2 regions of the Microbacterium sp. CCNWLW41 genome follow, and region 2 is predicted to be linked to the other one. Evidence: riboswitches for the same ligand, from Rfam matches in the RefSeq annotation. Region 2 holds a riboswitch; the other holds the start of a gene.

Region 1 (15,580 bases), on a different contig from region 2:
GCCGCAGAACTGGGCGGTCCTCGCGGACTGACCGGCCCCCGCCGCTCGCCGCGAACCCGGCGGGTTCGCCGGCCCTGCCGTCGCGGGCCCATGGCAGGATGAGCGCATGCCCGAGATGCCCGAGGTTCAGGGGCTCGTCGACTTCCTCCGCGAGCGGCTCACCGGCGTGCGCATCGAGCGCGCCACGGTCGCGAACATCGCGGCGCTGAAGACGTACGACCCGCCGATCGACGCGCTGAAGGACGCCGAGATCACGGGGGCCGAACGCCACGGCAAGTTCATCGACCTCGCCACGACCGGCCCGCACCTGGTGTTCCACCTCGCCAAGGCGGGGTGGCTGCGCTGGTACGACGAGCTGCCTAAGACCGTGATCCGCCCCGGCAAGACACCGATCGCGCTGCGCGTGGCGCTCGCCGACGGCGCGGGCTTCGACCTGACCGAGGCGGGCACGAAGAAGTCGCTCGCCGTCTACGTCGTCCGCGAGCCCGCCGACGTGCCCGGCATCGCCCGGCTCGGCCCCGACCCGCTCGACCCGTCCTTCTCGCGCGACGTGTTCGCGTCCCTCATCGAGGGCCGGCGCACGCAGATCAAAGGCGTGCTGCGCGACCAGGCGATCATCGCCGGCGTCGGCAACGCCTACTCCGACGAGATCCTCCACGCGGCGAAGATGTCGCCGTACGCGCTCGCGTCCTCGCTGTCGGACGCCGACATCACGCGCCTCTTCGACGCGATGACGCAGACGCTGACGGATGCCGTCGCCGAGGCGTCCGGCAAGCCTCCGGCCGAGCTCAAAGACGCCAAGCGCCGCGGCATGCAGGTGCACGGCCGGCGAGGCGAGACCTGCCCCGTGTGCGGCGACGAGGTGCGCAGCGTGTTCTTCGCCGACAACTCGCTCGAGTACTGTCCGACCTGCCAGACCGGCGGCAAGATCCTCGCGGACCGCCGCCTCTCGCGCCTGCTGAAGTAGGCGCCGACGCGCCGGGACCCCGCGGCGCCCGTCGAGGCCTCAGCCGAACGGCGGTGTCTCGGTGGTGCCCATGAGCACGCGGGCGTCGTCGTCGACCCAGTCCAGCGACTTCGACACGGCCTTGCGCCACTGCCGGAATCGCCGCTCGCGCTCGTCCTGCGCCATCCGCGGCTCGAAGCGGACGTCCTCCTGCCAGTGGGCGCGCAGCTCGTCGAGGTCGCGCCAGACCCCCGTCGCCAGGCCCGCGGCGTACGCGGCGCCGAGCGCCGTGGTCTCGACGACCTTCGGGCGCACCACCGGGATGCCGAGGATGTCGGCCTGGAACTGCATCAGCAGGTCGTTGCGCGTCATGCCGCCGTCCACGCGGAGCTCGTCGAGCGTCCGTCCCGTGTCGGCGACGACCGCCTCGATGACATCGCGGGTCTGGAAGGCCGTCGACTCGAGGGCGGCCCGCGCGATGTGCCCCTTGTTGACGTAGCGTGTGAGGCCGACGAGCGCGCCGCGTGCGTCGGGGCGCCAGTACGGCGCGAAAAGCCCGGAGAACGCCGGCACGAAGTACGCTCCGCCGTTGTCGTCGACGGTCGAGGCGAGCGTCTCGACCTCCTCCGAGCGCTGGATGATGCCGAGGTTGTCGCGCAGCCACTGGACCAGCGAGCCGGTCACGGCGATCGAGCCCTCCAGCGCATAGCGCGCGGGCTCGTCGCCGATCCGGTAGCCGACGGTGGTGATGAGCCCGCTGCCGGAGCGGATGATCTCGGTCCCGGTGTTGACGAGCAGGAAGTTGCCCGTGCCGTACGTGTTCTTCGACTCTCCCGCGTCGAACGCCGCCTGCCCGAAGGTCGCCGCCTGCTGGTCGCCGAGGATCCCGGCGATCGGGGCGCCGTGGAGGACCTCCGGCAGCAGCGATTCGCCGACGACCTCCGATGAGGAGCGGATGGCCGGCATCATCGCCCGCGGGATGCGCCAGGTCGCCAGCAGCTCGTCGGACCAGTCGAGGGTGCGCAGGTCCATCAGGAGCGTCCGCGAGGCGTTGGTGACGTCGGTGACGTGGATGCCGCCGCGCGCGCCGCCGGTGAGGTTCCACACCACCCACGTGTCGGGCGTGCCGAACAGCAGGTCGCCCGCCTCCGCGGCCGCGCGCGCGCCGGGCACGTGGTCGAGGATCCACGCCACTTTCGACGCCGAGAAGTAGGTCGCCAGCGGCAGACCGGTGGTGTCGGCGAATCGGTCGCCCCCGCCGTCGCGCGACATCTCGTCGATGCGCGGCTGCGTGCGGGTGTCCTGCCAGACGAGGGCGTTGTGCACGGGCCGGCCGGTGCGCTTCTCCCACACGACGGCGGTCTCGCGCTGATTGGTCACGCCGATCGCCGCGACCTCGGACGCGCCGATCCCGGCGCGCGAGAGGCACGAGGCCACCACCCATTCGGTGTTCGTCCAGATCTCGACCGGATCGTGCTCGACCCAGCCCGCGCGGGGGAAGATCTGCTCGTGCTCGCGCTGCGAGACGGCGACGACCGCGCCGCCGGAGTCGAACACGATCGCGCGCGTCGAGGTCGTGCCCTGATCGATGGACAGCACGTGGTCGGGCAACCTCGTCTCCTTCCTCGGCGGGCGGCAGTACCCGCGACGGCGCCCTCGGGCGCGGTGCGGTCAGGCTATCGTGCCGACGCCGGGGACCACGTCGGGTCGGCGGCGTGGACCCGCTCGAGGGCACGGGCGATCTCGAGGGAGACGCGGTCCGCATCCCACCCGAGCACCGGCGCGACGGCGTCGGCGACCTCGGCCACCGCGTCGGGCGTCGCACCGCCGGTGAAGGCGATGCTCGTGCGGCGCAGGAGCAGGTCGTCGAGGTGCGCGACGTCCTCGGTCGCCGCGAGGTGCCGCAGCTCGCCCGAGCTGTAGGAGGGCGCGTGGTCCAGGAGCGCGTCGTCCGGGTCCTGTGCGATGGCCTCGACGACGGATGCCGCGACCGTGCCGTAGCGGTCCAGCAGCGTCGCCACGCGCGCGGCGGGGACGTCCACGGCGTGCGAGGCGATCCACTGCTGCCGCGCGCGCTCGGTGACGGGGTAGCCCCGGCCGCCGCCGATCGGCAGGCCGCGGGTGGAGCGACGGCGGGGCTGGGCGAGCAGCTCGAGGGCGCGGTCGGCGAGGTCCTCGGCCGAGGCGCGGAAGGTCGTCCACTTGCCGCCGACGAGGCTCAGGACCGTGGCGTCCCCTCCCACGAGCGGGGCGGACTCGATGCGATAGTCCCGCGAGACGAAGCCGGGCGAGAGCTCGCCGTGGCCCGGCAGCGGCCGCAAGCCCGAGAACCGGTAGACGATCTGCGAACGCTGCACCGGCACGGTGGGCAGCACCTGCCCGACGAGGTCGATGAAGTAGTCGACCTCGGCCTCGGTGCACACGACCGGGTCGCCCATCTCGTGCTCGAGGTCGGTGGTGCCGACCAGCACGCGACCCTTCAGGGGGTAGATGAGGACGATGCGGCCGTCCTCGTTCTCGAAGAACAGCTCCCGGCCGCCCGTCGCAGCGAGCAGCTCGGGGTGGTCGAGCACGATGTGCGAGCCCTTGGTGCCGCCCATGTAGCGTGTCGGGTCGCCCAGGGCAAGGTTCGTCAGATCCGTCCACGGTCCGCTGGCGTTGACGACGACGGATGCCGCGAACCGCGTCTCCTCGCCGCTCAGCGCGTCGCGCAGCACGACCCGTCCGCGGTCGACCCCCACCGCCGCGGTGTGGTTCGCAGCGCGCGCGCGCTCGCCGCCGGCGATGCGGCCGTCGCGCAGGACGTCGATCGCCAGGCGCTCGGGGTCGTGGAGCGAGGCATCCCAGTAGGTGGCGGTGTACTTCACGTCGGGGTTCAGCTGAGGGAGCTGCGCGAGCGAGCGCTTGCGGCCGTGGAACGTGTGGCGCGGCACGGTGCCGCGCCCGAACAGACCTCCGCCACGGGAGAAGGAGTCGTAGATGACCAGCCCGATCTTGATGAGCGCGGCGCCGCGCTCCCGGTGCTTTCCGCCGCCGTGGCGGAGGAAGCGCAGCGGAGCGGAGAGGACGCCGGAGAAGGTGGAGAAGATCGGGATGGTCGTCTGCAGCGGGCGCACGTAGTGCGGTGCGGTCTTGAGCAGCGCGTTGCGCTCGGTGACCGCCTCGTGCACGAGACGGAACTCGCCGTTCTCGAGGTAGCGGATGCCGCCGTGGATCATGTGGGACGAGGCCGCGGAGGCGCCGCTGACGAAGTCGTCCTTCTCGACGAGCGCGACGTCCACGCCCTGGATGGCGAGGTCGCGGAAGGTGGCGAGGCCGTTGATGCCGCCCCCGATGATCAGCACGTCGGCATACGGACGCGCCGAAAGTGCCTCGAATCCTCGCTCCGAACCCGCCGTCATCGCCGGCCCCCTTTCGTGTCGCTGGTGACCATGATGACACCTCTGGACGTCCTTGCAGGCCATATGCACATACGTGCAGAATGGCACGATGGAGCAGATCGGCGACGCCCGGACGGTGCAGCGGGCCCTCACCGCCGCGCACCTGTATTACGTGCAGGACCGCACGATGGAGGCGATCGCCCGCGAGCTCGGCACGTCGCGTTCGACGGTGTCGCGCCTGCTCACCCATGCGCGCGCCGCGGGCATCGTCGACATCCGCATCCGGTCTCCCTTCGCCGCCCCCGAGGGGCTCGAGGAGCGCCTGGCCGAACGGTTCGGCATCGCGGCCGACGTCGTTCCGGTGCCCGAGGACGCCACCGAGGTCGACCGCCTCCAGCGCGTCGCGATCGCCGCCGCCCACATCGTCGCCGACCTCGTCCAGGACGACATGACGGTGGGTGTCGCGTGGGGGTCGACGACCGCCGCGGTGAGCCGGCATCTGGTGCCCAAGCCGGTCCACGGCGCGACGTTCGTGCAGCTCAACGGCTCGGGCAACACGCACACGACCGGCCTCCTGTACGCCAGCGAGATCCTCAGCCGCTTCGCCGCGGCGTACGACGGCAGCGCGCAGCAGTTCCCGGTGCCGGCATTCTTCGACGACCCGGCGACGAAGCGGGCGATGTGGCGGGAGCGCAGCACCCGCCGGATCCTCGACATGCAGACGTCGATGGACCTCGTCGTCTTCAGCACCGGCTCGGCGGGCTCGCAGGTGCCCAGCCACGTGTACAGCGGCGGCTACCTCGAGGCGGGCGAGCTCGACGAGCTCGCCGACGAGGGCGTGGTCGGCGACGTCGCGACGGTCTTCTACCGCGCCGACGGCTCGAGCGACGGCATCACGCTCAACGCCCGCGCGACGGGCCCGAGCCTCGACCTGCTGCGGCGGATCCCCCGGCGCCTGTGCATCGTCTCGGGCGTCTCGAAGCTCGCGAGCCTGCGCGGGGCGCTGGCCGCGCGCATCGCCACCGACCTGGTCGTGGACGAGGCCACCGCGCGCGCGCTGCTGGAGTGACGGCCGCATGCCGCGCCCGCCTCGCGACGAAGTACATGCGAAGACATGGAATGAATGAACGGATGCCGCGTTGACTACACTCGTGAGCATCAACGTGCTCCGGGGTCGGTGAGAATCCGAACCGGCGGTGACAGTCCGCGAGCCGAGGCATCAGCATCCGATCGGATGCCGCCACGGCCGATCCGGTGGAACTCCGGAACCGACGGTGATGCGACGGGTATCCGTCGCTAGTCCGGATGGGAGGCAGCACGAGCGGCGCCCTGCGCGCCGCGGCTTCCCGTGCCCCGGAGCGTCGTAGACGACGACGAGACGAGGGGCCGGATGGCAAGCGCAGCGGAACACGACGCGATGCGTCGCGCGCTGGAGCTCGCCGTGCGCGGCCCGCGGGGCGTGAACCCGCAGGTCGGTGCCGTGCTGCTCTCGCCCGACGGCGAGATCCTCGCCGAGGGCTGGCACCGCGGCGCCGGGACGCCGCACGCCGAGGTCGATGCCCTGTCGCAGCTGGCGCCGGGCGCAGCCCGCGGTGCGACCGCCGTCGTCACCCTCGAACCCTGCAACCACACCGGACGCACCGGCCCGTGCGCCCAGGCGCTCATCGCCGCCGGGGTCGCCCGCGTGGTGTACGCCGTCGCCGACCCCGGCGACCACTCCTCCGGCGGCGCCGACCGGCTCCGCGCTGCCGGCGTGGACGTCGAGTCCGGCCTGTTCGCGCCGGAGGCGGCCGCGCTGCTCGACGCGTGGCTCACGGTGCAGCGCCTCGGTCGCCCGCACGTGACGGTGAAGTGGGCCCAGAGCCTCGACGGGCGGGCTGCGGCATCCGACGGCACCAGCCAGTGGATCACCGGACCGGTGGCGCGCGCCGACGTCCACGTGCGCCGGGCGCAGGCGGACGCCATCGTGGCCGGCACCGGCACGGTCCTCGCCGACGACCCGGCCCTCACCGCGCGTGCCGAGGACGGCTCGCTCCTGTCGCAACAGCCTGTCCCCGTCGTCGTGGGCGCCCGCGCGGTGCCCGAGACCGCGGCGCTGCGCCGGCACCCGCACGCATTCCTGCAGTTCCCCGGCGACCCCGCGTCCGGCGGCCTCCCGGCGCTGCTCGAAGACCTCCGCCGTCGCGGCGTGCAGCGCGTGTTCGTCGAGGGCGGGCCCTCCGTCGCCGCCTCCTTCCTTCGCGACGGGCTCGCCGACGAGCTCCTCGTGTACGTCGCCCCCGTGCTGCTCGGCGGCGACCGCCTCGCGCTCCAGGACATCGGCGTGACCACGATCACCGAGGCGCGACGCCTGGCCGTGGCATCCGTCACCCCCCTCGGCGATGATCTGCTCATCGTCGCCCGCCCGTCGTCGGAAGGAGACGAGTGATGTTCACCGGAATCGTCGAGGAGATCGGCGAGATCGCCGCCGTCGAGCCGTCGGGCGACGGCGTGCGCGTGACGGTCACCGCCCCGAAGGCGGTGTCGGATGCCGCGCACGGCGACTCGATCTCGGTCAGCGGCGTGTGCCTCACCGTCGTCGACCAGGGCGCGGACTGGTTCACCGCGGACGTGATGAAGCAGACCCTGGACATGTCGACCCTCGCCGGGGTCGCAGCGGGACGCCGCGTGAACCTCGAGCGCGCCACGGCTGCGCACGGACGACTGGGCGGGCACATCGTGCAGGGTCACATCGACGGCACCGGCGAGGTGCTCGAGGTGCGCCCCGGCGCGCAGTGGCAGGTGCTGCGCATCTCGCTGCCGGCACCGCTCGCGCCCCTTGTCGTCGACAAGGGCTCGATCGCCGTCGACGGCGTCTCGCTCACGGTCAGCGCCGCCAGCCCCGCCTCCCCCGGCGACGGCTGGTTCGAGGTCTCGCTCATTCCCGAGACCCTCGCCGCGACGACCCTCGGCGCCCGGGTCCCGGGCGACCGCGTCAACCTCGAGACCGACATCCTGGCGCGGCACGTGCAGCGCCTCCTCTCCTTCGCCTCCACGGCCCCGGCCGCCTCAGCAGTCTCCGCGGCGACGTCCGCACCCACGGAAGGAGGCTCCGCATGAGCCTTTCCACGATCCCCGAGGCCCTGGCGGCGCTGCGCGCCGGCCGGCCGGTCATCGTCGCCGACGATGAGAACCGCGAGAACGAGGGCGACGTCGTGCTGTCGGCACAGCTCGCGACGCCCGAGTGGGTCGCCTGGACCGTCCGCTGGACCAGCGGCTTCCTGTGCGCCCCGATGCCCGCCGACTGGGCCGACCGTCTCGACCTCCCCCCGATGGTGGAGGTCAACGAGGACGCCCGCGGCACCGCGTACACCGTCAGCGTCGACGCGGCCGACCGCTCGTCGACGGGCATCAGCGCATCCGACCGCGCACACACGCTCAACGTGCTCGCCGACCCCGAGTCGACGCCTGCCAGCCTCATCCGTCCCGGCCACATCCTGCCCCTGCGCGCCGTCGACGGCGGCGTCCGCGAGCGGGCCGGCCACACCGAGGCCGCGGTGGAGCTCATGCGCCTCGCCGAGCTCACGCCGGTCGGCGTCATCGGCGAGGTCGTGGCCGACGACGGCAGCATGATGCGACTGCCGGGTCTCCAAGAGCTCGGCGCCGAGCACGACATCCCGGTGATCACGATCGAGCAGCTCATCGCCCACCTCGACGAGACCGCGCCGTGCGACCCGGCGACCCACGGCGCGCACAAGCGCCGCGTGAGCCTGCGCGCCGAGGCGCGCGTGCCCACCTCGCACGGCGACTTCCGCTTCCTCGCGTACAAGGACCGCGTCACCGGCACCGACCACATCGCGGTCGTCTCGGGCGAGCTCTCCGACGCGCCGCTGGTGCGCGTGCACTCCGAGTGCCTGACCGGCGAGGCCTTCGGGTCGCTCAAGTGCGAGTGCGGCCCCCAGCTCGATGCGGCGCTGGACGCCATCGAGCAGGACGGCGGGGTCGTCATCTACATGCGCGGCCACGAGGGGCGCGGCATCGGGCTCATCAACAAGCTGCGCGCGTACTCGCTGCAGGAGCGCGGACTCGACACCGTCGATGCGAACCTGGCGCTCGGCCTCCCGGCCGATGCGCGCGACTACGCGGCGGCGGCGGGGATCCTCACCGACCTCGGCATCGAGAAGGTGCGCCTGCTGACCAACAACACCGACAAGGTGGCGCAGCTGCGAGCCCTCGGACTCGACATCGTCGAGCAGGTTCCGCTCCTCGTGGGCGTCGGCCCGAACAACCACCAGTACCTCGCGACCAAGCGCGACCGCATGGGCCACATCATCGCCGAGGCGGATCTCGCCGACGCGCTGGCCCAGATGCACGAAGGAGCAGAGCGATGAGCGGCAAGGGCGCTCCCCAGGCCACCGACCGGATCGACGGCGCGGGCCTGGACGTGGTCGTCGTCGCCGGCACGTGGCACGACACGATCACCGACGGCCTCATCGCCGGCGCCGAGCGCGCCCTCGAGGCGTCGGGCGCCTCCTGGCGCCTCGTCCGCGTACCGGGCTCGTTCGAGCTGCCGGTCGTCGCGAAGGCGGCGCTGGACGCCGGCGCCGATGCGGCGGTCGCGCTCGGGGTGATCATCCGCGGTGGCACGCCTCACTTCGACTTCGTCTCGAACGCGGCCACCGACGGCCTCACGCGCGTGGCGCTGGACACCGGCAAGCCGGTGGGCTTCGGTGTGCTCACGCTCGACGACGAGGCGCAGGGCATCGACCGCGCCGGACTCGAGGGGTCGAAGGAGGACAAGGGGTACGAGGCGGCGGACGCCGCGCTGCGCACCGCGCTCGTGCTGCGGGAGCTCCGACAGGCTCGGTGACCGGGTGGCGCGGGCCGCGCCGCGCCCCGCGATCGGCCCTGGAGGCGAGGCAACCTTCAGGTAGGCTGATGGCATGGAAATCCTCCGCCACGTCGTCGTGCTCGTCCACCTCGTCGGCTTCGCCATCCTCTTCGGAGCCTGGGTCGTCGAACTGGTCAACGGGAAGCACCACATCACGCGTCTCATGCACTGGGGTCTCGGCATCGCGGGTGTCGCCGGCCTCATCCTCGCCGCCCCCTGGGGCATCGAGTACGACCTCGATTACGCCAAGATCGGCGTGAAGCTGGTCATCCTCCTGATCATCGGCGCGCTGCTGGGCATCGGCGCCGGCCGCCAGCGCAAGTCCGGCTCGGTGCCGCCGGCGATCTTCTGGTCGATCGGCATCCTCACCTTCGCCAACGCCGCGATCGCGGTGCTCTGGCGCTGATCCAGCGGGAACGAGCGGATGCCGCGACCCCGCGTCGCGGCATCCGCAGCCGGGGGTAGACTCGATCCTCGTGCCGGGCGACCCCGCCCGTGCTCACGGTGATCCAGTGCAGTGCCGCCTGACGCATCACCCTGCGCCGTGCGGACGCCCACCGCCGCATCCGACCCGGATGCTTCGCTCCGCACTCCCCCAGGTGACAATGACTTCCCGCACGTCCGCCGCCACGCCCGCGGCCCCCGCCAATCCCCGTTCCCGCGTCATCACCGCGAGCCTCGTCGGCACGACGATCGAGTTCTACGACTTCTACGTCTACGCGACCGCCGCCGTCCTGGTCTTCCCCATCCTCTTCTTCCCCACCGGCAACGACACCACGTCGCTCCTGCTCTCGTTCAGCGTGTTCGGCGCCGCCATGATCGCCCGGCCGCTCGGCGCGGTGGTGTTCGGCCACTTCGGCGACCGCTTCGGGCGCAAGGCGACCCTCGTCGCCTCGCTCCTCACGATGGGCATCGCGACCTTCCTGATCGGATGCCTCCCGACCTTCAACGAGATCGGCGTGTGGGCGGCCGTGCTGCTGCTGGTGCTCCGCCTCGCCCAGGGCTTCGCGCTCGGCGGCGAGTGGTCTGGCGCGGCGCTCGTCGCGACCGAGAACGCCCCGAAGGGCAAGCGCGCCTGGTACGGCACGTTCCCGCAGCTGGGTGCCCCGCTGGGCTTCATCATCGCCAACTCGGTGTTCCTCGCGATCAACTACCTGCTCCCGCACCCGGACGGCGCAGGACAGCGCTCGGACGACTTCCTCGCGTGGGGATGGCGCGTGCCGTTCCTGTTCTCGGCGGTCATGGTGATCATCGGCCTGTGGGTGCGCCTGCGCCTCGTCGAGTCCGACACCTTCGTCAAGGCGGAGGCCAAGGGCGCGATCCGCAAGTTCCCGCTGGCGACGGTCCTGCGTCACCACTGGTGGCACCTGATCCTCGGTACGTTCATCATGCTGGCGACGTACGTGCTGTTCTACCTGATGACGAACTTCACCCTCTCGTACGGCACGAAGGCGGCGGACCTCGAGACGGCATCGGCCGCCGCGCAGGCGGCCGCCGAGGCCGCGGGCAACCCGTTCGACGCCGACGCCTTCGCGGCGCAGTTCTACCCGGGTCTGGGCTTCGGCTACACCGACTTCGTGCTGATGCAGATCATCGGCGTGGTGTTCTTCGGCATCTTCACGCTGCTGTCCGGTCCGATCGCCGACGCGATCGGCCGCCGCCGCCTGCTGCTGTGGGTGACGGGTCTGATCATCGTGTTCGGCCTCACCTTCAACATCTTCCTGCTCCCGCAGGCCGACCCGAAGTTCACCGGAGCCCTCACGCAGGCGTTCCTCGTCTTCGGGTTCATGCTGATGGGCTCCACGTTCGGGCCGATGGGCGCCGTGCTGCCGGAGCTGTTCCCGACCAACGTCCGGTACTCGGGATCGGCCATCTCGTACAACGTGTCGTCGATCCTCGGGGCGGCCCTCGCGCCGATCGTCGCGGTCTGGCTGTGGGCGTCCGCCGGCGGCAGCCCCGTGCTGGTCGGGGTGTACCTGTCGGCGATGGCGGTGCTGACGTTCATCGCGCTGCTCCTCGCGCCCGAGACGAAGGACGTCGACTACGACGCCGACCTGGGCGTCGGTGCGACCGGTTCGCTCTAGCGATATCGCGCCGGACGAGCGGATGCCCCGACCCGGCCGGGTCGGGGCATCCGTCGTCTGTGACCTCAGTCCAGGAACAGCGCGCGCAGCCGCTTCGTGGTGAAGACCAGGCCCACGGCGATCATGACGACGTAGTACAGGACGTGCCACCACATGTCGGGCGTGAGGATGCCGGTGGTGAGGCCGCGGACCAGCTCGACACCGTGCCACAGCGGGAAGGCCATGATGATGCCCTGGATCCACTCGGGGTAGATGGTGATGGGGTACAGCGTCGCCGAGAAGAGGAACATCGGCAGCAGCACGAAGTTGATCCAGTCCATCTGCTGGAAGGTCTTCATGTAGCTGGTGACCGCCATGCCGAGGCTGGCGAAACCGAAGGCGATGAGCAGCACCGCCGGCAGCGCGAGGATCGCGGTCCAGGCCAGATTCAGCCCGAGCAGCTGCATGATCACCATGAAGCCGGTGGCGTAGAGCAGGCCGCGCAGCAGCGCGTAGAGGATCTCGCCGAGCGCCACGTCGAGCGGCCCCATGGAGGTCGCCAGCATCCCCTCGTAGAGCTTGCCGTAGTTGAGCTTGAAGAAGACGTTCCACGTCGAGTCGTAGATGGCGCCGTTCATCGCCGACACCGCCAGGAGCGCCGGGGCGATGAAGGCCGCGTAGGGCACCTCGACGCCGCTGGAGGTCTGGACATCGCCGATGAGGGCACCGAGCCCGATGCCCATCGAGGCGAGGTAGAACACGGGCTCGAAGAAGCCCGAGAGCACGACGGCCCAGCTCGACGAGCGGGCGGCGAGGAGCCCGCGCTGCACCACGGCCTGCGGGTTGCCTGCCCACAGCGCCCGCACGCCGCCGCGGCGGACCTGCGCCTGCGTCTCCTCCGGTCCGGAGGACTGTCGGACGGCGGTCATTCGGCCAGCCTCCTGCCGAACAGACGCCTGCCGACGAGGTAGCCGCCGATGGACAGCACGAGCAGGTAGCCGACGTGCACGACGATCATGAAGGGTTCGGCGGGTTTGCCGTAGGTGACGATGCGGCCGAGCTCGGTGGCGTGCCAGAGGGGCGAGACCCATCCGATCCACTGCAGCCACAGCGGAAGCGTGGCCAGCGGATAGAACGTGCCCGAGAACAGGAACATGGGCATGAAGATGAAGCGCTGGACCAGCGCGATCTGCCCTTTGTCCTCCGTGATCGAGGCGGCGTACGCCATGTACGGGATCCCGAACGCGAGCCCCGCGAGCAGGCCGATGGGGATGGTGAGCCAGCCGGTCGCCGGGTCGGGCACGGCGCCGAAGATCCAGAGGAAGGCGTAGTAGGCGACGACGACGAAGATGATGCGCGCAGAGGCGCCGGCGACCACACCGCCGGCGATCTGACCGGGGGAGAGCGCCGAGGCGCTGAAGCCGAAGAAGTAGCGCCGCCACTTGAAGCCGGCCATCACCGGGTAGGAGAACTCCTCGGACGCGACCGAGATCGCGGCGGTCATGAGAAGGGCGGGGGCGACGAACACGAGGTACGACACCTCCACGCCGTTCTCGACGATCGGCGCGTCGATGAGCGCCGCGAGCCCCACCGCCAGCCCCAGGAGGTAGAGGATCGGCTGGCCCAGCGCGCCGACGATGATCGTCCAGCCGTAGGCGCGCATGGCACGCACCATGTGCTCGGTGACGTACCAGGTGCCGAACATGCGGGGCTTGCGCCCCCACTGCAGCGCCTCGGCACGCAGCTCGTCGAGCGACGGCGCCGCGGTCGTCGCGGCGGCGCCGGCGTCTTCGGGTCGCGCGGTCATTCGATCAGCGACCTTCCGGTCAGGCGCAGGAAGACGTCCTCGAGGCTCGAGCGGCGCACGAGGCTCGTGATCGGGCGGAGACCGCGGTGCGTGACGGCCTCGAGGGCCTCTTCGCCGTTGCGCGCGTAGACGAGCACGCGGTCGGGCAGCACCTCGACGCGGTCGCCGATACCTTCGAGCAGCGGCGCGACCTGCTCGTTGCGGTCGGAGCCGAACCGCACCTCGAGCACCTCGCGGCTGGAGTGGTCGCGGATGAGTGACGCCGGCGTGCCCTCGGCCATGATGCGGCCCTTGTCCACGACGATGAGGCGGTCGCACAGCTGCTCGGCCTCGTCCATGTAGTGCGTCGTCAGCACGAGCGTCGTGCCGCGCTCCTTGAGGCGGAACAGCCGGTCCCACAGCACGTGCCGCGCCTGCGGGTCCAGGCCCGTGGTCGGCTCGTCGAGGAGCAGGATGCGCGGGTCGTTGATGAGGCCGCGGGCGATCGTCAGCCGTCGCTTCATCCCGCCCGAGAGCTGGTCGACCTTCGACTTGGCCTTGTCTTCCAGCGCGGCGAAGGCCAGCAGCTCGTCGGCCTTCTCGGCGCACACCCGGCCGGGCAGGCCGAAGTAGCGGCCGTAGATGTAGAGGTTCTCGCGCGCGTTGAGCTCGCCGTCGAGGTTGTCCTGCTGGGGCACGACGCCGAGGCGCGAGCGGATCTCCGGCCCGTAGCGGTCGGGGTCGAGCCCGAGGATCTCGAGGTCGCCGGCGGTGCGGGTCGAGACGGCGCCGATCATCTTCATCGTCGTCGACTTGCCCGCGCCGTTCGGGCCGAGCAGGCCGAACGACTCGCCGGGCGCGACCTCGAACGAGAGGCCGTCGACGGCGAGGAAGTCGGGCTTGCCCTTGACCTTGTAGGCCTTGACGAGGTTCGCAGCTTCGATCACGGGGGCGGGCACCGGACCACCCTAACGCCCCGCTCCGACACCGCCCAGCGCCGTCATGCGCCCACGGCGCTCCCCTGCCCGCACCCTTCCTCGGTCGAGTTGGCGGCTGCAGCGTCAACGCGAGTTGACGGCGCCGCGGCGTGTCAACTATGGTTGACGACGGATGCCGCGGCCTGCGGCATCCGTGATCCGACAGCTCATCGACCGATGGGCGGCCCGCACGAGAGGCGCACGATGAGCGGCGACGACCTGAGCACCCTGATCGGGGCGGCCGGCGCGCGCGAACCCCTGGCCGAGCTGCACCGCCTCGCCGAGGTGCGCCGCGAGCTCGCCCGCGCCGAAGAGGTGCAGGTGCGCAAGGCCCGCAACCTCGGCTTCTCGTGGCAGGCGATCGCGAGCGCCCTGGGCGTGAGCCGACAGGCCGTCCACAAGAAGTACGGTCGAAGGTAAGCCCTTTTCACGAACGAGGTACACCCATGCCCTCCGCCGAACTCGACGAAGCCCCCGCCGTCGCACCGCCCACGGCGTCCCCCTCCCCTCGCGCGCCGCGCGGCCGCTCGCGCCGCGGCAAGCAGGACGACGGCCCCCGTGCCTCGTTCGGGCAGCTGCTCCCCTACCTCTTCGAGCACAAGCGCACCCTCGCCGTCGTGGTGGTGCTCAGCATCCTGAGCGCCGCCGCGTCCCTTGTGCAGCCGCTTCTGGTCGGCCAGGTCATCACGCGCGTGCAGGAGGGGCTCGACCTGGGCCTGCTGGTCTGGGCGCTCGTCGGCTTCGTCCTCCTGGCCTCGCTCATCTCGGGGTGGCAGCACTACCTGCTGCAGCGCACGGGCACGGCCGTCGTCTACTCGAGCCGCCGCCGGCTCATCGCGCGCATCCTGCACCTGCCCGTCAGCGAGTTCGACGCGCGCCGCACCGGCGACCTCGTCTCGCGCGTCGGCAGCGACACGACACTCCTCTACTCAGCGCTCACGCAGGGGCTCGCAGACTCGATCGGCAACGCGCTGCTGTTCGTCGGCGCGCTCGTCGCCATGGCGATCATCGACCCGGTGCTGCTCGCGATCATCGTGGTCGTGATCGGCATCTCGGTGCTCGGCGTCACCGCACTGAGCGGCCGCATCCGCACCGCCTCGACCGAGCAGCAGGAGAAGGTCGGCGCGCTCGCGTCGGGCGTCGAGCGCGCCGTCGGATCGATCCGCACCGTCCGCGCGTCCGGCGCGACCGCGCGTGAGATCGACGCGGTCACCGCGCAGGCGACGGATGCCTACACCGTCGGCGTGCGCATCGCGAAGGTGTCGGCGCTGGTGGTGCCCATCGCCAGCGTCGCACTGCAGGTGTCGCTTCTGGTGGTCATCGGCCTCGGCGGCTTCCGCGTCGCGACCGGCGCGCTGTCGATCGCGAGCCTCGTGACGTTCATCATGTTCCTGTTCATGCTGATCGCACCGCTGGGCTCGTTCTTCGGCGCCATCACGTCGGTGAGCCAGGCGCTCGGCGCCCTCGGCCGCATCCAGGAGGTGCTCGACCTTCCCACCGAGTCGCAGGACGACGCCGCCATCGCGGCACGGGCCCTCCGACAGGCTCAGGGACCGGA
Region 2 (15,580 bases):
TCCCCGACCTTCTCCTGCTGTGCGGCGGATGCGGTGCGGATGCGCGTGCTCAGCAGCACCACCGCGGCGACGGAGGCGCCGATGACGAGAACGATGAGCAGCAGCAGGATCGGGTCGATCAGGAGCATCGCCACGATCGCGCCGACGAAGAGCAGCGCGTTGCCGATCGCGTCCGCCAATCCCTGCGTGAGCACGGCGTAGAGGAGGGTCGTGTCGGTGCCGACCCGCGAGACGAGGTCGCCGGTGCGGCGGGCGTCGAACTCGCTGATCGGGAGATGGAGGATCCGGGCGATCAGCCGGCGGCGGCTCGAGTGCACGACGGCGGTGCCGGTGCGCTGCAGCAGGTAGTGCTGGTAGCCGGAGATCAGCGAGGACACGACGACGAATCCGACGAGCAGCCAGATCAGAGCTCCGAGCGGCAGTTCCTTCTGCACCCGGTCGATCACCTGCCCGACGAGCACGGGCTGGACGAGCGTCGCCGCAGCGCCGAGGATGCTGAGGATCGTGACGAGGACGAGCACCTTCTTGTGCTCGAGGAGGAACGGGAGGAGCTGGCGGAACGTCGCGCGGGGGCCGTCCTGCGGTGCGCGGCGTCCACGACGGCGTGCTGTCGCCGGGGAGGACATGGGGACCTCGTTCTGTGCGGGCCCGCACGGGCGGGCCGGGGAGCATGAGGGGGTGCTTCTATTGTCTGCCGTACTTCTTATGGGCTGCCTGCTTGGTGACGCCGAGGGCGCTGGCGATCGCTTGCCAGGAGTATCCGGCCAGACGCGCGCGGCGCACCTGGGTCTCCTCGGCGCGGGCGATCTCGCGGCGGACTCCGGCGAGACGGTGCAGCTCGGCGATCGGTTCGCCGTCCGGGTCGGTGGCGAGAGCGGTGTGCGTGGTCATGTCGTCAATCATGGTTGACCCACGGAGGAATGTCAATGAACGTTGACGATCGATCGTCCGCGGGGTGACGGATCGTCCGGTGATCGGGCGGATCCGCGCCACAGGCTCGCAGACGGGGTGAGGATGGAGATCCACCGAACCGAGAGGGACCGCATGCGCGCCGCCGTCTACGACCACTACACCCAGGACCCGGACGAAGTGGTCGTCCGGGACGTCGCCGAGCCGAAGCTCTTCCCGGGCTCCGTCCTCATCGAGGTGCGCGCCGCGGGGGTGAACCCGGTCGACTGGAAGGTCATGGCCGGCTACCTCGAGGGGCTGATCGACGCCCGCTTCCCGGTCATCCCCGGCTGGGATGTCGCGGGCGTCGTGGTGGGGCTCGGCGTGGACACCCCGGAGTTCACGATCGGCGACGAGGTGATGGCGTACGCGCGCAAGGACGTGGTGGCCGACGGCACGTTCGCCGAGCGCGTCGCCGTGTCCGCGCACGCGGTGGCGCACAAGCCCGCCTCGCTGAGCTGGGAGCAGGCCGGCGCCCTGCCGCTCGCGGGCGGGACGGCGCTGCGGACGATCGACGCCCTCGGCGACCTGGACGGGCGCACCCTCCTGGTGCACGGCGCAGCCGGCGGCGTGGGCGCCCTCGCCGTGCAGATCGCCGCGGATCGGGGCGCGCGGGTGATCGGGACCGCCTCGGAGCGCAATCACGAGTACCTGCGCGGACTCGGCATCGTCCCCGTCGTGTACGGCGAGGGACTGGCCGAGCGAGTGCGCGCGCTGGCGGGCGGACCGGTGGACGCCGTGGCCGATTTCGTCGGCGGGCAGCTCGACACCACGCTCGCGGTGCTCCGGGACGGCGGGCCGCATGCGTCCGTGGCGGACGCCACGGTCCCCGAGCACGGCGGGCGGTCGATCTGGGTACGCCCCGACGCCGCGGAGACCGCGCGCCTCGCCGCCCTGGCCGACGCCGGGCGCCTGCGGGTCGAGATCGCCGGCACCTACCCGCTCGACGGGGTCGGCGACGCGTTCCGGGCGAGTCGGACCGGTCACACGCGCGGCAAGCTCGTCATCGTGCCCTGAGCGCTTTCCGGAGCGGCCGCCGCCACCCGGCGCGGGGCGGCTGCCGTCGCCTCACCTCGCCGGAGCGCGGTAGGCCGCCCACATCGCCGCGGTGACGGCGGCGAGTCGGTCCTCGTCGACGGGATGGCCGCCGGCGCGGCGACGGAACGCGACGTGAAGCGGGGCGAGGAGCACCATCGCCGTGATCGCCGCGTCCTCCTCGTCGTCGACGACACCTCCGTCACGGAGCGCCCGCGCGAGGCGATGGGCACCGGGGAGCGCGTCGGGGAGGAGGCGCGCTGCGAGCCGGGCGTCGGACTCGGCGGCCTCGTAGACGGGGCGCATGAGGTGCGCGGTGTCCGCCCAGTTGGCGAGCGCGCCGGCGATCCAGCGGTGCAGCCCGGCGTCGTCGCGCGAGCGCAGCAACGCGGCGAGGTCGTCGTAGCTCGGCTCGAAGCCGTCCGCGGCCCGGGACATGATCTCCTCCAGCAGCGCCGCCTTGCTTCCGAAGTGCAGGTAGAAGGTCGCTCTGCTCGCGCCCGCGTGCGCGGCGATGTCGTCGATCCGGGTGTGCGGGTATCCCGTCTCGGCGAAGACCTCGATCGCCGCGTCCACGAGGGCCTCCCTCGTGGCGGCCTTCTGGCGCTGGCGAAGCGGGACCGGGCGGGAGTGTTCCATGCGTCGATACTAGACACGTTCGCGTAATCGTCTAGTCACGAGACGGCATGACCGGTGGATTGACGCGGTGTCAGATCCTTGGTGGTGTGGGGGAGCGCATCGATGGCCGATGCCGCCAGGGAGACGAAGCCGAAGGAGGCTCCCATGTCCCACCCGTACGACCCCGAGTTGGCGCCCGCGATGCCGTATCTGCCCGACATCGACCTCCGCGACATCGAAGGAACCCGCCGGCGACTCGCCGAGGCTGCGGCGGTGCTGCCGCCCTACGAGCCCGGACCGGGCGTGCGCCGCGAGACCGTCACCGTGCCGGGGGCGGATGGTGCTCCTGCTGTGCCGATCGAGCTGCTGCGACCGGATGGTGTCGGTCCCGCTCCGGTCGTCGTGTGGTTCCACGGCGGCGGCTTCGTGCTCGGAGACGCGGCGGAGTCGCTGCCGTTCCTGGAGACGGTCGTGCACGCGTCGGGATCGATCGCCGCCTCGGTGCAGTACCGGCGCTCGCCGGAGTCCGTCTTTCCCGCAGCGATCGAGGACGGCGTCGCCGCCGTCCGCGGACTCGTCCGCGACGCGGAGCGCCTGGGCATCGACCCGGACCGCATCGCGATCGGCGGTCAGAGCGCCGGCGGTGCGCTCGCAGCCGGTGTCGCGCTGCGTCTGCGGGATACCGGGGGACCGACGCTGCGACTGCTCCTCCTCGACGTCCCCGTCACCGATGACCGTGTCTCGTCCGAGTCGGCGCGGGCGTACGAGGACACACCGATGTGGAGCCGGCGCAACGCCGAGCTGAGCTGGCGGGTGTACCTCGGCGAGGGGAGGACGGCGGATGCCTATGCCGCGCCCGCGCGGGCGTCGGATCTGTCCGGCCTCCCACCGACGTTCGTCTCCGTGAACCAGGTGGACCCGTTGCGCGACGAGGGCCTCGAGTTCGCCCGTCGCCTCGCCCAGGCGGGCGTGCCGTGCGAGGCGCACCTGTATCCGGGCACGTTCCACGCCTCGGCGAGCATCGCTCCGGCCGCGCGCGTGTCACAGCGTCAGCTCGCGGACATCCGAGAGGCGTTCGTCCGCGCGCTCGCGCCCGTCGCGGAGGCCGCGCGATGACGGCCACGGACGCCGACGTCGTCGTCGTCGGCGCCGGATTCGCCGGGATCTACGCCGTGCACGCGCTGCGCGGACGAGGGCTCCGCGTGACCGGGTTCGAATCCGGGACCGGCGTCGGCGGGACCTGGTTCTGGAATCGGTATCCGGGTGCCCGCTGCGACGTCGAGAGCCTGGACTACCAGTACGCGTTCGATCCGGGGATCAACGACGGCTGGACCTGGAGCGAGCGGTACGCGACGGCCCCGGAGATCCTCCGCTACGCCGACTGGGTCGCGGACCGTCTCGGAGTCCGCCCGGCGTTCCGTTTCGGAACGACGGTGACATCGGCCCGCTACGACGAGCGAGAGGCCGTCTGGGAGGTCGTGACCTCGGACGGGACGACCACACGGGCACGGTTCGTCGTCGCGGCCAGCGGATCGATCTCGGCGACCTCCGTCCCGCCGTTCGCGGGCGTGGAGGACTTCGAGGGACTCTCCCTCCATCCGGGACGCTGGCCGCACGACGGCGTCGACCTCTCCGGGGCCCGCGTCGCCGTGATCGGGGTCGGATCCTCGGGCGTGCAGCTCATCCCGGAGCTCGCCAGGACCGCGGCCGAGCTGACGGTCTTCCAGCGCACGCCCGCGTACACGATCCCCGCGCGCAACCGCCCGCTCTACGCGGACGAGGTGATCCGGGCGCGGAAGCGGGCGAGCCAGCGCGCCGACCGGCGACGCGCATCGCCCTCGGGGCTGTCGGACATCTTCACCACGCAGACGCTGCGCGACACCCCGGAGCCGGAGCGTTCCCGCCGGCTCGACGAGGCGTGGAAGCTCGGCGGGAACCTCTTCTTCACGACGTTCATCGATGCGCCGGTCGATCCGGAGTCCAACGAGCGCCTCGCCGACTACGTCCGCGACCGCATCGCGGAGACCGTCGAGGATCCGGAGACCGCGGAGGCGCTCACCCCGAGGGACTACCCGATTGGCGGCAAGCGGATCGTCACGGACACCGACTTCCACGCGACGTTCAACCTCCCGCACGTCGACCTGGTCGACCTCCGTGCGGATCCGATCGAGCGCATCACGCCCCGTGGTGTCGCCACGCGGACCCGGGAGCGCCCGTTCGATGTGATCGTGTACGCGACCGGCTACGACAACCTCACGGGCGCGTTGACGCGCGTGGACTACCGAGGTCGGGACGGTGTCGCGCTGGCGGATGCCTGGCGCGACGGCGTCCGGACGTACCTCGGGATACAGACGGCGGGGTTCCCGAACCTCTTCATGATCACCGGCCCGCAGTCGCCGTCCGTCCTCGTCAACATGTTCGCCGCGATCGAGCAGCACGTCGAATGGGTCGTCGACGCGATCACGCGCCTCGGCACCGGCGGCGCGGCCATCGAGCCGCGGGAGGCGTCCGAGCAGGAGTGGTCCGAGACCGTCGAGGCGGCCTTCGGACGCACGCTCAAGACCCGCGCCCGCTCCTGGTATCGAGGGCAGAACATCGAGGGCAAGCCGACGAGGGCACTCGTGTATGCCGGCGGCCTCCTCGACTACCGCCGGCGTTGCGACGCCGAGGCGGAGAACGGCTATCCCGGGTTCCACCTCACCGGAGCCGAACCCGTGTCCGCGGCGGGGAGCGCCGGGGCGACGACCACCACCATCGCGAAGGAGTACCAGCCATGACCGGACGACTCGACGGAAAGCGCGCGCTCATCACCGGCGCCGCCCGGGGGATGGGAGCCGCGCACGCCCGCGCTTTCATCGCCGAGGGCGCGCGCGTCGTGTTGGCGGACGTCGCCGACGACGAGGGGCGCGCCCTCGCCGCCGAGCTCGGCGACGCCGCGCGCTACGTCCACCTCGACGTGACGGACGCCGAGGGATGGGCCGCTGCGGTGCGTGTCGCCGAGGAGGAGCTCGGAGGCCTCGACGTCCTCGTGAACAACGCGGGCGTCTTCCTGCGCGCGCCCCTCGACGAGACGACGCCGGAGACCTGGCATCGCATCCTCGACATCAACCTGACCGGTCCGTTCCTGGGCATGCGCGCCGCGCTCGGCGCCCTGACGGCCTCGGGACGCGGATCGATCGTCAACGTCTCGTCCACCGCGGGCATGGAGGGCTACCCCGGCTATCACGCGTACGGCGCGTCGAAGTGGGGGCTGCGCGGGCTGACGAAGTCCGCCGCCCTCGAACTGGCATCGGTCGGGATCCGGGTCAACTCGCTCCATCCGGGCGGCGTCGCCACCCCGCTCATCGAGGCGTTCCGCGAGATCACCGACGCGGATCTCGAGGGAAGCACGCTCACGCGGCTCGCGCGTCCCGAGGAGGTGACCGGGCTCGTCGTCTTCCTCGCGGGAGACGAGTCGAGCTACTGCACGGGCGCCGAGTTCGTCGTCGACGGCGGGATCACCGCGGGAACTCTCGTCTGACACGGCCGGCCGTCGGTCGTCCCGCCGCGCCGCGACGCCGGACGGGGGGATCATCCCCGGGGATGATCCCCCCGCGACCAGGGGATGACGATCGCCGCGTCGGCGGCGCGTAGCGTCGTCGTCACGCCGATCGACCGGAGGGCCCATGCCGTACCTCGACCTCGCCCTGGCCGGGGGCCTTCTCGCCACCCTGCTCGCCGCCGCTCTCCGCAGGCGGCGGAGCACCGCGCTGGTCTGGGCCCTCGGCGCGGTGACGGCGGCGACCGCCGCGGTCGCGCTGCTCTGGGAAGGACCCCGGTGGCAGCTTCTCGCGATCCTGGCCTGCGCCGTCCCGGTGACGGCCTACGCCGTCGGGGTCCGACGGATGCGTTCGGCCGGGGCACGGCGGACGATCGGGATCCTGCTGGCCGCCGTGGTCGCGGTGCCGGCGGCCGTCGCGTGGGGGCTTCCTCCCGTGCTCGTCCCGGCGCCCCGTGGCGAGCACGGGGTCGGTGTCGCCACGACGGTGTGGGTCGATGCGACGCGGGACGCACGTGGGGGAGGGAGCGCGGAGGGGGAGCGATCGATCCCGGCGACGATCTGGTACCCGGCGGCCGAGGCGGGCGGGACCAGGGACTACCTGCCGGACCGGGAGCGGGCGGATGCGCTGACCGGTGCGCTCGCCGCGCAGTTCGGTCTGCCCGCGATCGTGCTGGACGGCCTCGGCCGGGCGCGAGCGCACGCCTCGTGGGAGGCGCCGGCGGAGACGGGGAGCTTCCCCGTCGTCGTGGCCTCGCCGGGAGCCTCCGGATCCCGGTGGCTGATGCGGTCGTGGGCGGAGGAGGTCGCCAGCCACGGAGCGGTCGTGATCGTGGTGGACCACCCCTACGACTCCGCGTACGCCGAGCTCGCCGACGGGGGAGCGGCGCGAGGAGAGACCCGGGCGACGGGCGATGACGTCCGTGATCAGTCGGTGGCGGATCGCGCCGCCGCCGTGCGGGCCGCCGACCTGCGCGCCGTCGCCGATGCGATGGTGGCCGGCGACCCTCTGCCCGCGCTCGTCGCCGCGGATCCGACGCGCCTCGTCGCCGCGGGCCACTCCCTGGGCGGCGCGGCCGCGGTGGAAGCGGCCAGGACCGACGAGCGATTCCGCGGTGTGGTGGACATCGACGGGATGCCGCGCTCGCCGCAGGGCAGCGTCCTCGCGCGTCCCGCGGTGTTCCTCGTCGCCGGTGACGCCGACGCCAACCCCGCGTACGACGATGCCGTCGCGGGACTCCTCGACGCGGACGGTGCCCGCGTCACCGTGGACGGCGTGGCGCATTTGGGATTCGCGGACACGGGCCTGGCCCTGGCCCCGGTGCCGGGTGTGACCGGGGCGCGCGGATCCCACGGCGCTCGCATCGCAGCCCAGGCCACGGTCCTGGTCCTGGACGCCGTCGCGGACGGGCGCGCGCTCGACCGGAGCGCCCTTGCCGAACTGGGCCGCGTCGGGTGACGAGCCCGCGGTCCGGGTGGTCCGCTGCTCAGGACAGGCCCTGCGCGGCCAGCCAGTCGGCGCCGACCGCGGAGGGCACGCGCAGCAGCCAGGCGTCCGTGATGGTCTCGCGCAGCAGGGCGTCGTCGATGGCGCTCAGGCGGATCAGCACGGCCGGGTAGCCCTCGAAGTGCGGGATGGTGAAGAACGCGTCCGGGTAGGTCTCGAGCAGCGCCGCCTTCGCCTGCGGCCCGTCGACGCGCACGCCCACCACGGTGTCGTCGGGCCAGTCGAGCCCGAGGGCGCCGAGCTGCTCCAGGTCGCGCTTGCTCGGCGGGCGCTCCCAGACGACCAGTCCGGCGGCCGTGCGCCAGGTCGCCCCGCCGCGATGACCGTCCACCTTCTCGGTCACCTGCGGGAGCGCGAGCGCGATCCGGCGCACATCCTCGAGCGTCGCCATGCGGTCAGTGTAGGCGGCCGACGGCGACGCCGCTACGGCTGCGCGGCGATCCCGAGATCGTCCTCGTAGGCGTGGTCCTTGGTCTCGGGGGTCAGCAGCAGCGCGATGAACGTCAGCACCGCCATGGCGGAGAGGTAGACGCCGACCAGCCACGGCGAGCCGTCGCCGAGCGCCCACAGCCACACGGCGATCAGCGGCGCCACCGCCGCACCGAGGATCGAGGACACGTTGTACGAGATCGCCGAGCCGGAGTAGCGGACGTTCGTCGGGAACAGCTCGGGCAGGAGCGCCCCCATCGGACCGAAGGTCATGCCCATGAGCAGGAAGCCGAGGACGAGGAAGCACTGGGTGAGGATCGTCGTCAGCTCAGGGGTCGCCTGAGGGAGGAGGAACAGCGAGAAGGTCAGGCCGAACACGATGATCCCGGCGGTCACCCACAGCAGCAGGCGTCGGCGGCCGAACCGGTCGGCGAGCGGGCCGGAGACGAGGGTGAAGATCCCGAAGAAGACCACGCCGATGATCTGCATGATCACGAAGTGCGTGTACCCGAAGCCCTGCCCCGGGTAGAACTGCGCGGCGAACGCCTCCGGATCGAAGGTCCCGCCCGCTGCCTCCGCCGCCTTCTGCGCGGCGGCCGAGGCGACCTCGAGCGACGCGGGCTTGGTCCCGTACGACAGCGTGAAGTTCGTCATCAGATAGAAGAGGACGTACGTGGCCAGCATGATGAACGTGCCGAGGATCAGCTGCTTCCCGTGGTGTCGGAACACCGTCGCCAGCGGGAGCTTGCGGATCACGCCCCGGTCCGCGGCGCGCGTGAAGGTCTCCGATTCCACGAGCTTCAGCCGCACCCACAGCCCGATGACGACCATGACCGCCGAGAACAGGAACGGCACGCGCCAGCCCCAGCTCAGGAACGCCTCGGACTTGAGACTCGGGTCGGACTCGTGCGGGAGCAGCGCGTTGATGATGAGGAAGAGGCCGTTGGCGATGATGAAGCCCAGCGGCGCGCCGAGCTGCGGGAACGTGCCGTACCACGCGCGCTTGCCCTGCGGGGCGTTCTCGGTGGCCACGAGCGCCGCCCCCGACCACTCGCCGCCGAGCGCGAACCCCTGAGCGAGGCGGAGGATGAGCAGCAGCAGCGCGGCCCAGACGCCGATGTCGTGGAACGTCGGGAGCAGTCCGATGAGGAATGTCGCGATGCCCATCGTCAGGAGCGAGGCGACGAGCGTGGCCTTGCGTCCGAACTTGTCGCCGAAGTGGCCGAAGACGACGGCGCCGATCGGGCGGGCGACCATGGCGGCGCCGAACACCGCGAACGACGACAGCAGCGAGGTGGTGTCGTTGCCGGTCGGGAAGAACAGGGCGGGGAAGACGAGGACGGCGGCCGTCGCGTAGACGTAGAAGTCGTAGAACTCGATCGTCGTGCCGATGAGGCTGGCGAGGATGACGCGCGAGCGCGGGTTGGCAGGTGTGGCGACGGTGGCCATCGGTTCCTCCGGTCGGTGATGAAGCCTCCCCCTCGAGGCTGCTCTCGGTGAGCAGAGGGAGTCTACGGCCGAAGAACCGTGCGGACCGCGACCGACGCGGAATATCGCAGACGACGATGCGGCCGGTCCGTTCCCGGAACCGGCCGCATCGACGACGAGGGGGTCAGCGCCAGAGCAGGCCCATCCCGGCGTTGGCCAGCGTGAGCAGACCGATCAGCCAGAACACTCCGGACGGCACCGCCTCACCGCGCTTCTGGCGCGCGGCGCCGATGCCGAGCATGGCGCCGATCACGAGCAGCACGACGAGCTTCACTCCGATCTTGACGTAGTTGAGGTCGTAGGAGATGCCCCACGGAGCGGCGAGGGCGAGTCCGGCGACACCGGCGATCGCGAGGCCCCAGTCCATGAGCTTGGTGATGCGGCGCTCGCCGCCGAAGGCCTGGGCGGCCCATGCTCCGAAGAGCACGGCGAAGCCGATGAGATGGACGAACACGACGATCAGGCGCAGGGTCTCCATGGCGGAAGCCTAGGCCTGGCGCCGCACCGGCGCTAGGAAGGCGAGCCTCAGGCGCCGCGCAGTTCGCGGATCACGAGGGCCGTCCGCAGCGCGGCGTCCGCCGCTTCCGCGCCCTTGTCCTCGCGGGAGCCGGGGAGACCGGCGCGATCCAGCCCCTGCTGCTCGTCGTCCAGGGTGAGGACGCCGAATCCGACCGGGCGTCCGGCATCGAGCGCGACCCGGGTGAGCCCGTCGGTCGTCGCGGCCGAGACGTACTCGAAGTGCGGCGTGCCGCCACGGATGATCACCCCGAGCGCCACCACCGCGTCGGCCCCGCCCGCGAAGGCGGCCTGCGCCGCCACCGCGAGCTCGAACGAACCGGGGACGCGGACGAGGCGATGCGTGGCCCCGGCCGCGTCGAGGACACGCTGCGCCCCGGCGATCAGGCCGTTGGTGATGGTGTCGTGCCACGTCCCCGCGACGACGACCACGTGGGTGCCCTTCGCGTCGATGCCGCCGGTCTCGGGTGCTCCTGCGCCGCTCATGCGTGCTCCTTCAGCTCGTGCTCGCCGTCGGCGATCTCCTCGGTGCGCGCGAGGGCGGCGGCCAGCTCCGCCTCGCCGATGATGTGCCCCATCCGGTCGCGCTTGGTGGCCAGGTACTGGTGGTTGTTCGGTCCGACGCCGACGATGAGGGGGGCCTGCTCCACCACGTCGAGACCCAGCTCGCGCAGCTGGGAGACCTTGTCGGTGTTGTTCGTCAGCAGACGCACCTTGGACACGCCGAGGTCGGCGAGGATCCCCGCCGCCGCGGCGTAGTCGCGCGCGTCGGCAGGCAGGCCCAGCGCGATGTTCGCATCCACGGTGTCCAGCCCCTCCTCCTGGAGGCTGTAAGCGCGCAGCTTGTTGATGAGGCCGATGCCGCGCCCCTCGTGGCCGCGCATGTAGATGACGATGCCGCCGTCCTGCTCGATCGCGTCGAGGGCGGCCTCGAGCTGCGGACCGCACTCGCACTTCAGCGAGCCGAACGCCTCGCCCGTCAGACACTCGGAATGCACGCGCACCAGCGCCGTCTCCCCGGGCTCGCCGGAGACGACCGCGATGTGGTCGGTGCCCGTCACGCGATCCTTGTAGGCGAGGAACCGGAACGTGCCGTGAGTCGTCGGGACGTTTGCGTCGGCGCGGAGGCTCACCCGCCGCCGGCTCGTCGCCGCCGGCGAGGACTCCTCCCGCGGCTCGTGCTCGTCGAGGTAGGCGATGAGCTGCTCGATGGTGATCACGGGGACCCCGTCGCGGGCGCCGAGCTCCTGGAGGCCGGGCAGCCGCATCATGCTGCCGTCCTCCGCCACGACCTCGGCGATCGCCCCGACCGGACGCAGACCCGCCAGTCGCATGAGCTCGACGGCGGCCTCGGTGTGGCCGCTGCGTTCGCGGACCCCGCCGTCGACGGCGCGGAGCGGGAGGACATGGCCCGGGCGGATGAGGTCCGAGGCCGTCGACGCGGCATCCGCGAGCACGTTGAGCGTGCGCGCGCGGTCCGAGGCGCTGATGCCGGTGGTGACGCCGGCGGCGGCGTCCACGCTCACCGTGTACGCGGTCGAGCGGGCGTCCTCGTTCACCTCGACCATCGGGGGGAGGTTCAGGGCGTCCGCGATGTCGGCGGGCATGGGCGCGCACAGGAAGCCGGAAGACCAGCGCACGGTCCAGGCCACCCACTCGGGCGTGGCCAGCTCGGCCGACAGGATGACGTCGCCCTCGTTCTCGCGGTTCTCGTCGTCGGCGACGATGACGGGCCGTCCGGCGCGCAGCGCGTCGAGGGCCTCGGGGATGGTGGACAGGCTCATCGCGAGCCTCCTTCCGTGCCGGCGTCCGGTGCGCCGGGGGTCTGAGCTGCCGGAGTGTGCGCGCGGAACGCCAGGAGGCGCTCGACGTGACGGGCGAGGACGTCGGTCTCGAGGTTGACCCGGTCGCCGACCCGGAGGGCGCCGAGGGTGGTCGCGGCGAGCGTCTCGGGGATGAGGGAGACCTCGAACCAGTGTCCGCTTGCGACCGTGGGGGCGCTCACGGCGCTGACCGTGAGGGAGGTTCCGGCGACGCTGATCGACCCCTTGTCCACCACCAGCGGCGCCAGGTCCGCAGGCAGGGAGACGCGCAGCACGCTCCACTGCGCACCCGGGCGGACGTCGAGCACCGTGCCGATGCCGTCCACGTGCCCCTGCACGATGTGCCCGCCCAGGCGGGCGCCGACGGGCATCGCCTTCTCGATGTTGACCCGCGTGCCGACCTGCGCGTCGGCGATCGCCGAGACGTCGAGGGTCTGCTTCATGACATCGGCGTCGAAGGCGTCCGTCGTGGAGCCCACGACGGTGAGGCACACCCCGCTCACCGCGATCGACTCCCCGTGCACGGCGTCCGAGGCCGCGCGGGGAGCACGCACGGTGAGCCGCCAGCCGTCTCCGGCCGGGACGATCGCGGTGATCTCGCCGACCTCCTCGATGATTCCGGTGAACATCAGGCTGCTCCTTCGGGGGGTCCGTCGTGGTCGTGGGGCGAGGCGGGCCGGGCGATCGCGAGCAGATCCGCTCCGAGGGGCAGCCACTCGTCCACGACGAGGCGCCGCGCCCCGGAGATGTCGTCGACGCCGATGTCCGTCAGGGCGAGCCGGGGGCCTCCCAGCAGGACCGGCGCGATGTAGGCGAGGACGGCGTCCGCGAGCCCGGCGGCGACGAACGCGCTGGCGAGCGTCGGGCCGCCCTCGACGAAGACGCGCTGGAGGCCGCGGTCATGCAGCAGCCGCAACGCTTCGCGGAGGTCGTGTCCGGGGATCAGGATCGGCTCGTGCGGGTGCTGTCGCAGTGCGGCGTCGGCGGGGACCGCACGGCCGCCGATCACGACAGGGACCGGCTGGTGGTCGAGAAGGCGGCCGCCGTCGCGCGCGGTGAGCGCAGGGTCGTCGGCGAGGACGGTTCCCGTGCCCACGACGATCGCATCCGCCCGGGCACGACGGCGGTGCACGTCGGCGCGCGCGGCGGCGCCGGTGATCCACTGGCTCGACCCGTCGGCCGCGGCCGCGCGTCCGTCCAGGCTCTGGGCCCACTTCACGGTGACGTGCGGGCGCCCGAGACGTTGGGCGGTCATCCAGTCGGCGACGACCTCCCTGGCGGCGTCCGCCTGCTCGCCGGCCTCGACGTCGACGCCGGCGCCGCGCAGGCGCTCGGCCCCGCCCCCCGACAGCTCTCCCGGGTCGTCCAGCGCGTAGACGACGCGCGAGACTCCGGCCTCGATGAGGGCGACCGCGCACGGGCCGGTGCGACCGGTGTGGTTGCACGGCTCGAGGGTGACGACCGCGGTGGCGCCGTGCGCGGCGCCGGGGGCGAGGCGGGACAGGGCATCGACCTCGGCGTGCGGGGTGCCGGCGCCGCGATGCCAGCCTTCCGCAAGGGTCTCACCCGTAGGGGAGAGCAGAACGGCGCCGACCTGCGGATTGACGCCGCGGGGACCGCGACGGGCCAGCTCGATGGCGCGCGTCATCGCCGCGCGCTCCGCCGCCGTCGTCGTCATGTGCGTCGTCCCTTTCCGACCTGATCGATGGCTCCGGGGACGCACGTCGAATACTCGCGTGCTGCCTCCTATCCGGACTGACGAGGCTCTGCCTCGCATCACCGTCGGTTCCGGAATTCCACCGGATCGGCCTCGGTCGCGCGGGGCGCGTCCTCGGTTCGCGGACTCTCACCGCCGGTTCGGATTCTCACCGACCCCGGAGCACGTTGATGCTCTGAGTCTCCTCAACGCATCACCCCCGATCTTATTCCGTTGCATCTTTCCCGCGTCTCCGGGTTACTTGAGCAATCGCGAGAGGCGGCGGTCGGCGAGCGTCTTCCCACCGGTCTGACAGGTCGGGCAGTATTCCAGGGACCGGTCCGCGAAGAAGACGCTGCGCACGGTGTCCCCGCAGACGGGGCAGGCCTCGCCGCGTCGGCCGTGGACCTGCATCCCGCGCCGCTTGGCGTCCTTCAGGTCCGCCGGGGGCTTTCCGGAGGCGGCGGCCACCGCCTCGGCCAGGGTGGAGTGCATGGCGTCGTAGAGCCGGGTCACGTCCTCCGGGCCGAGAGAGGCGGCCGCCGCGTACGGCGACATGCGCGCCGCGTGCAGGATCTCGTCCGAGTACGCGTTGCCGATCCCGGCGATCACCCCCTGATCGCGCAGGAGTCCCTTGATCTGCGTGCGTCGCCCCTCGAGGAGCGCGGCGAACGCCTCCCTCGTGAAGGCGGGATCCAGGGGGTCAGGGCCGAGCCGGGCGATCCCGGGGACCTCTGCGGGGTCTCGGACGACGTACACGGCCAGGGACTTCTTCGTGCCCGCCTCGGTGAGATCGAAGCCGCTGTCGTCGTCGAAGGCGACACGGAGGGCGATCGGCGAGCGGCCGGGGCGGACCGGTGTGGTCGGCATCTGCTCGTACCAGCGGAGCCACCCGGCCTTGGCGAGATGGAACACGAGGTGCAGGCCTTCGCCGCCCGGCGCCGCGAGGTCCAGGTCGATGAACTTCCCGTGTCGCTGCACGCCCCGCACGGCGGCGCCGGGCAGCGCCGTCAGCGGCGGGTCGAAGGTCTTGAGCGCGGCGATGGCGGACACCGCGGCGCGCGTGAGTGTCAGACCCGTCGTCCTCTCGGCGAGGAAGTCGACGAGACCCTGGACCTCCGGCATCTCGGGCATGCGCCCATCCTGCCACCGGACGCCGACATCCGTGCCGGTCTCGTCCCCGCTCGGTCAGCCCAGATCCACCGGCCAGTCGACGGGGGAGCGGTCGTCGGTCGACAGCAGACCCGCCGTCCAGCCGTCGTCGCGGCCGCGGTGGCTGACGAGGGCCTGACGACGCGTGCCCTCGAAGCGGAAGCCGAGGCCGCGGGCGGTGCGGGCCGACGGGATGTTTCCCTCCACCGCCTGCCACTGGATGCGGGCGAGGCCGAGGTCGCGGAAACCCCAGTCGACGACCGCGCGGGCCGCCTCGCTGAGGTAGCCGTGCCCGCGTGCGGCGGGAGCGGTCCAGTACCCGAGCTCCGCGTGCCCGCCCGCGCGGTGCTCGGTGATGTGGTGCAGTCCGACGCACGCGATGAGTGACTCGTCGCGGTAGACGCCCCAGACGGCCTCGTTGCCGTCGTCCCAGGCCTGTGCGACGAAGGCGACGAAGTCCTCCGCGTCCTTGCGGGAGTACGGGCTGGGGACCGTCGTCCAGCGCGGGATCTCGGGGTCCTGGCATGCTGCGGTGATCGCGTCGACGTCGGTCTCCGTCGGCGGGCGGAGGACGAGACGATCGGTGTGCAGCACGACGGAATCCATCCCTCCAGGATATCTCGGAGGGGCCGCCACCCCGGTTCCCGACCCCGGTCAGCGCCGGGCGGCGCGGACCTTGCGGTAAGGGTGGGTGTCCACGCGGTCGGTGATCTCCGTGATGAGCCGATCGTAGGGGCGGTTCCGACGCGCGAGTCCGATCAGGCGCCGGGTGCTGCGTCCGGCCCGCCGCAGGTTCATCGGTCGCCCCTCGACGCCGTAGAGGAGAAGCG

What was found. Region 2 has a riboswitch for FMN ahead of ribD (bifunctional diaminohydroxyphosphoribosylaminopyrimidine deaminase/5-amino-6-(5-phosphoribosylamino)uracil reductase RibD). Riboswitches for the same ligand answer to the same signal wherever they lie in the genome.
Region 1: another riboswitch for FMN. It lies ahead of ribD (bifunctional diaminohydroxyphosphoribosylaminopyrimidine deaminase/5-amino-6-(5-phosphoribosylamino)uracil reductase RibD); the one in region 2 lies ahead of ribD (bifunctional diaminohydroxyphosphoribosylaminopyrimidine deaminase/5-amino-6-(5-phosphoribosylamino)uracil reductase RibD).

What each region holds. Positions count from the first base shown of each region.
Region 1 covers NZ_JBAOJP010000011.1:48,079-63,658, reverse strand. The annotation lists gene V6R91_RS30215 (GNAT family N-acetyltransferase) at 1-31, shown strand, start outside; gene V6R91_RS30210 (Fpg/Nei family DNA glycosylase) at 107-967, shown strand; gene glpK (glycerol kinase GlpK) at 1,007-2,557, opposite strand; gene V6R91_RS30200 (glycerol-3-phosphate dehydrogenase/oxidase) at 2,623-4,347, opposite strand; gene V6R91_RS30195 (sugar-binding transcriptional regulator) at 4,436-5,395, shown strand; FMN riboswitch at 5,487-5,648, shown strand; gene ribD (bifunctional diaminohydroxyphosphoribosylaminopyrimidine deaminase/5-amino-6-(5-phosphoribosylamino)uracil reductase RibD) at 5,717-6,754, shown strand; gene V6R91_RS30185 (riboflavin synthase) at 6,754-7,425, shown strand; gene ribA (GTP cyclohydrolase II) at 7,422-8,696, shown strand; gene ribH (6,7-dimethyl-8-ribityllumazine synthase) at 8,693-9,175, shown strand; gene V6R91_RS30170 (Fe-S protein) at 9,249-9,602, shown strand; gene V6R91_RS30165 (MFS transporter) at 9,802-11,280, shown strand; gene V6R91_RS30160 (ABC transporter permease) at 11,346-12,188, opposite strand; gene V6R91_RS30155 (ABC transporter permease) at 12,185-13,066, opposite strand; gene V6R91_RS30150 (ABC transporter ATP-binding protein) at 13,063-14,004, opposite strand; gene V6R91_RS30145 (AsnC family protein) at 14,227-14,442, shown strand; gene V6R91_RS30140 (ABC transporter ATP-binding protein) at 14,469-15,580, shown strand, end outside.
Region 2 covers NZ_JBAOJP010000008.1:105,989-121,568, forward strand. The annotation lists gene V6R91_RS25120 (ABC transporter ATP-binding protein) at 1-626, opposite strand, end outside; gene V6R91_RS25125 (helix-turn-helix domain-containing protein) at 685-891, opposite strand; gene V6R91_RS25130 (NADP-dependent oxidoreductase) at 1,045-1,965, shown strand; gene V6R91_RS25135 (TetR/AcrR family transcriptional regulator) at 2,017-2,622, opposite strand; gene V6R91_RS25140 (alpha/beta hydrolase) at 2,767-3,717, shown strand; gene V6R91_RS25145 (flavin-containing monooxygenase) at 3,714-5,378, shown strand; gene V6R91_RS25150 (glucose 1-dehydrogenase) at 5,375-6,121, shown strand; gene V6R91_RS25155 (alpha/beta hydrolase) at 6,267-7,598, shown strand; gene V6R91_RS25160 (MmcQ/YjbR family DNA-binding protein) at 7,627-8,037, opposite strand; gene V6R91_RS25165 (MFS transporter) at 8,070-9,524, opposite strand; gene V6R91_RS25170 (hypothetical protein) at 9,688-10,041, opposite strand; gene ribH (6,7-dimethyl-8-ribityllumazine synthase) at 10,089-10,565, opposite strand; gene ribA (GTP cyclohydrolase II) at 10,562-11,863, opposite strand; gene V6R91_RS25185 (riboflavin synthase) at 11,860-12,531, opposite strand; gene ribD (bifunctional diaminohydroxyphosphoribosylaminopyrimidine deaminase/5-amino-6-(5-phosphoribosylamino)uracil reductase RibD) at 12,531-13,580, opposite strand; FMN riboswitch at 13,636-13,788, opposite strand; gene V6R91_RS25195 (Fpg/Nei family DNA glycosylase) at 13,857-14,732, opposite strand; gene V6R91_RS25200 (GNAT family N-acetyltransferase) at 14,787-15,356, opposite strand; gene V6R91_RS25205 (oxygenase MpaB family protein) at 15,405-15,580, opposite strand, start outside.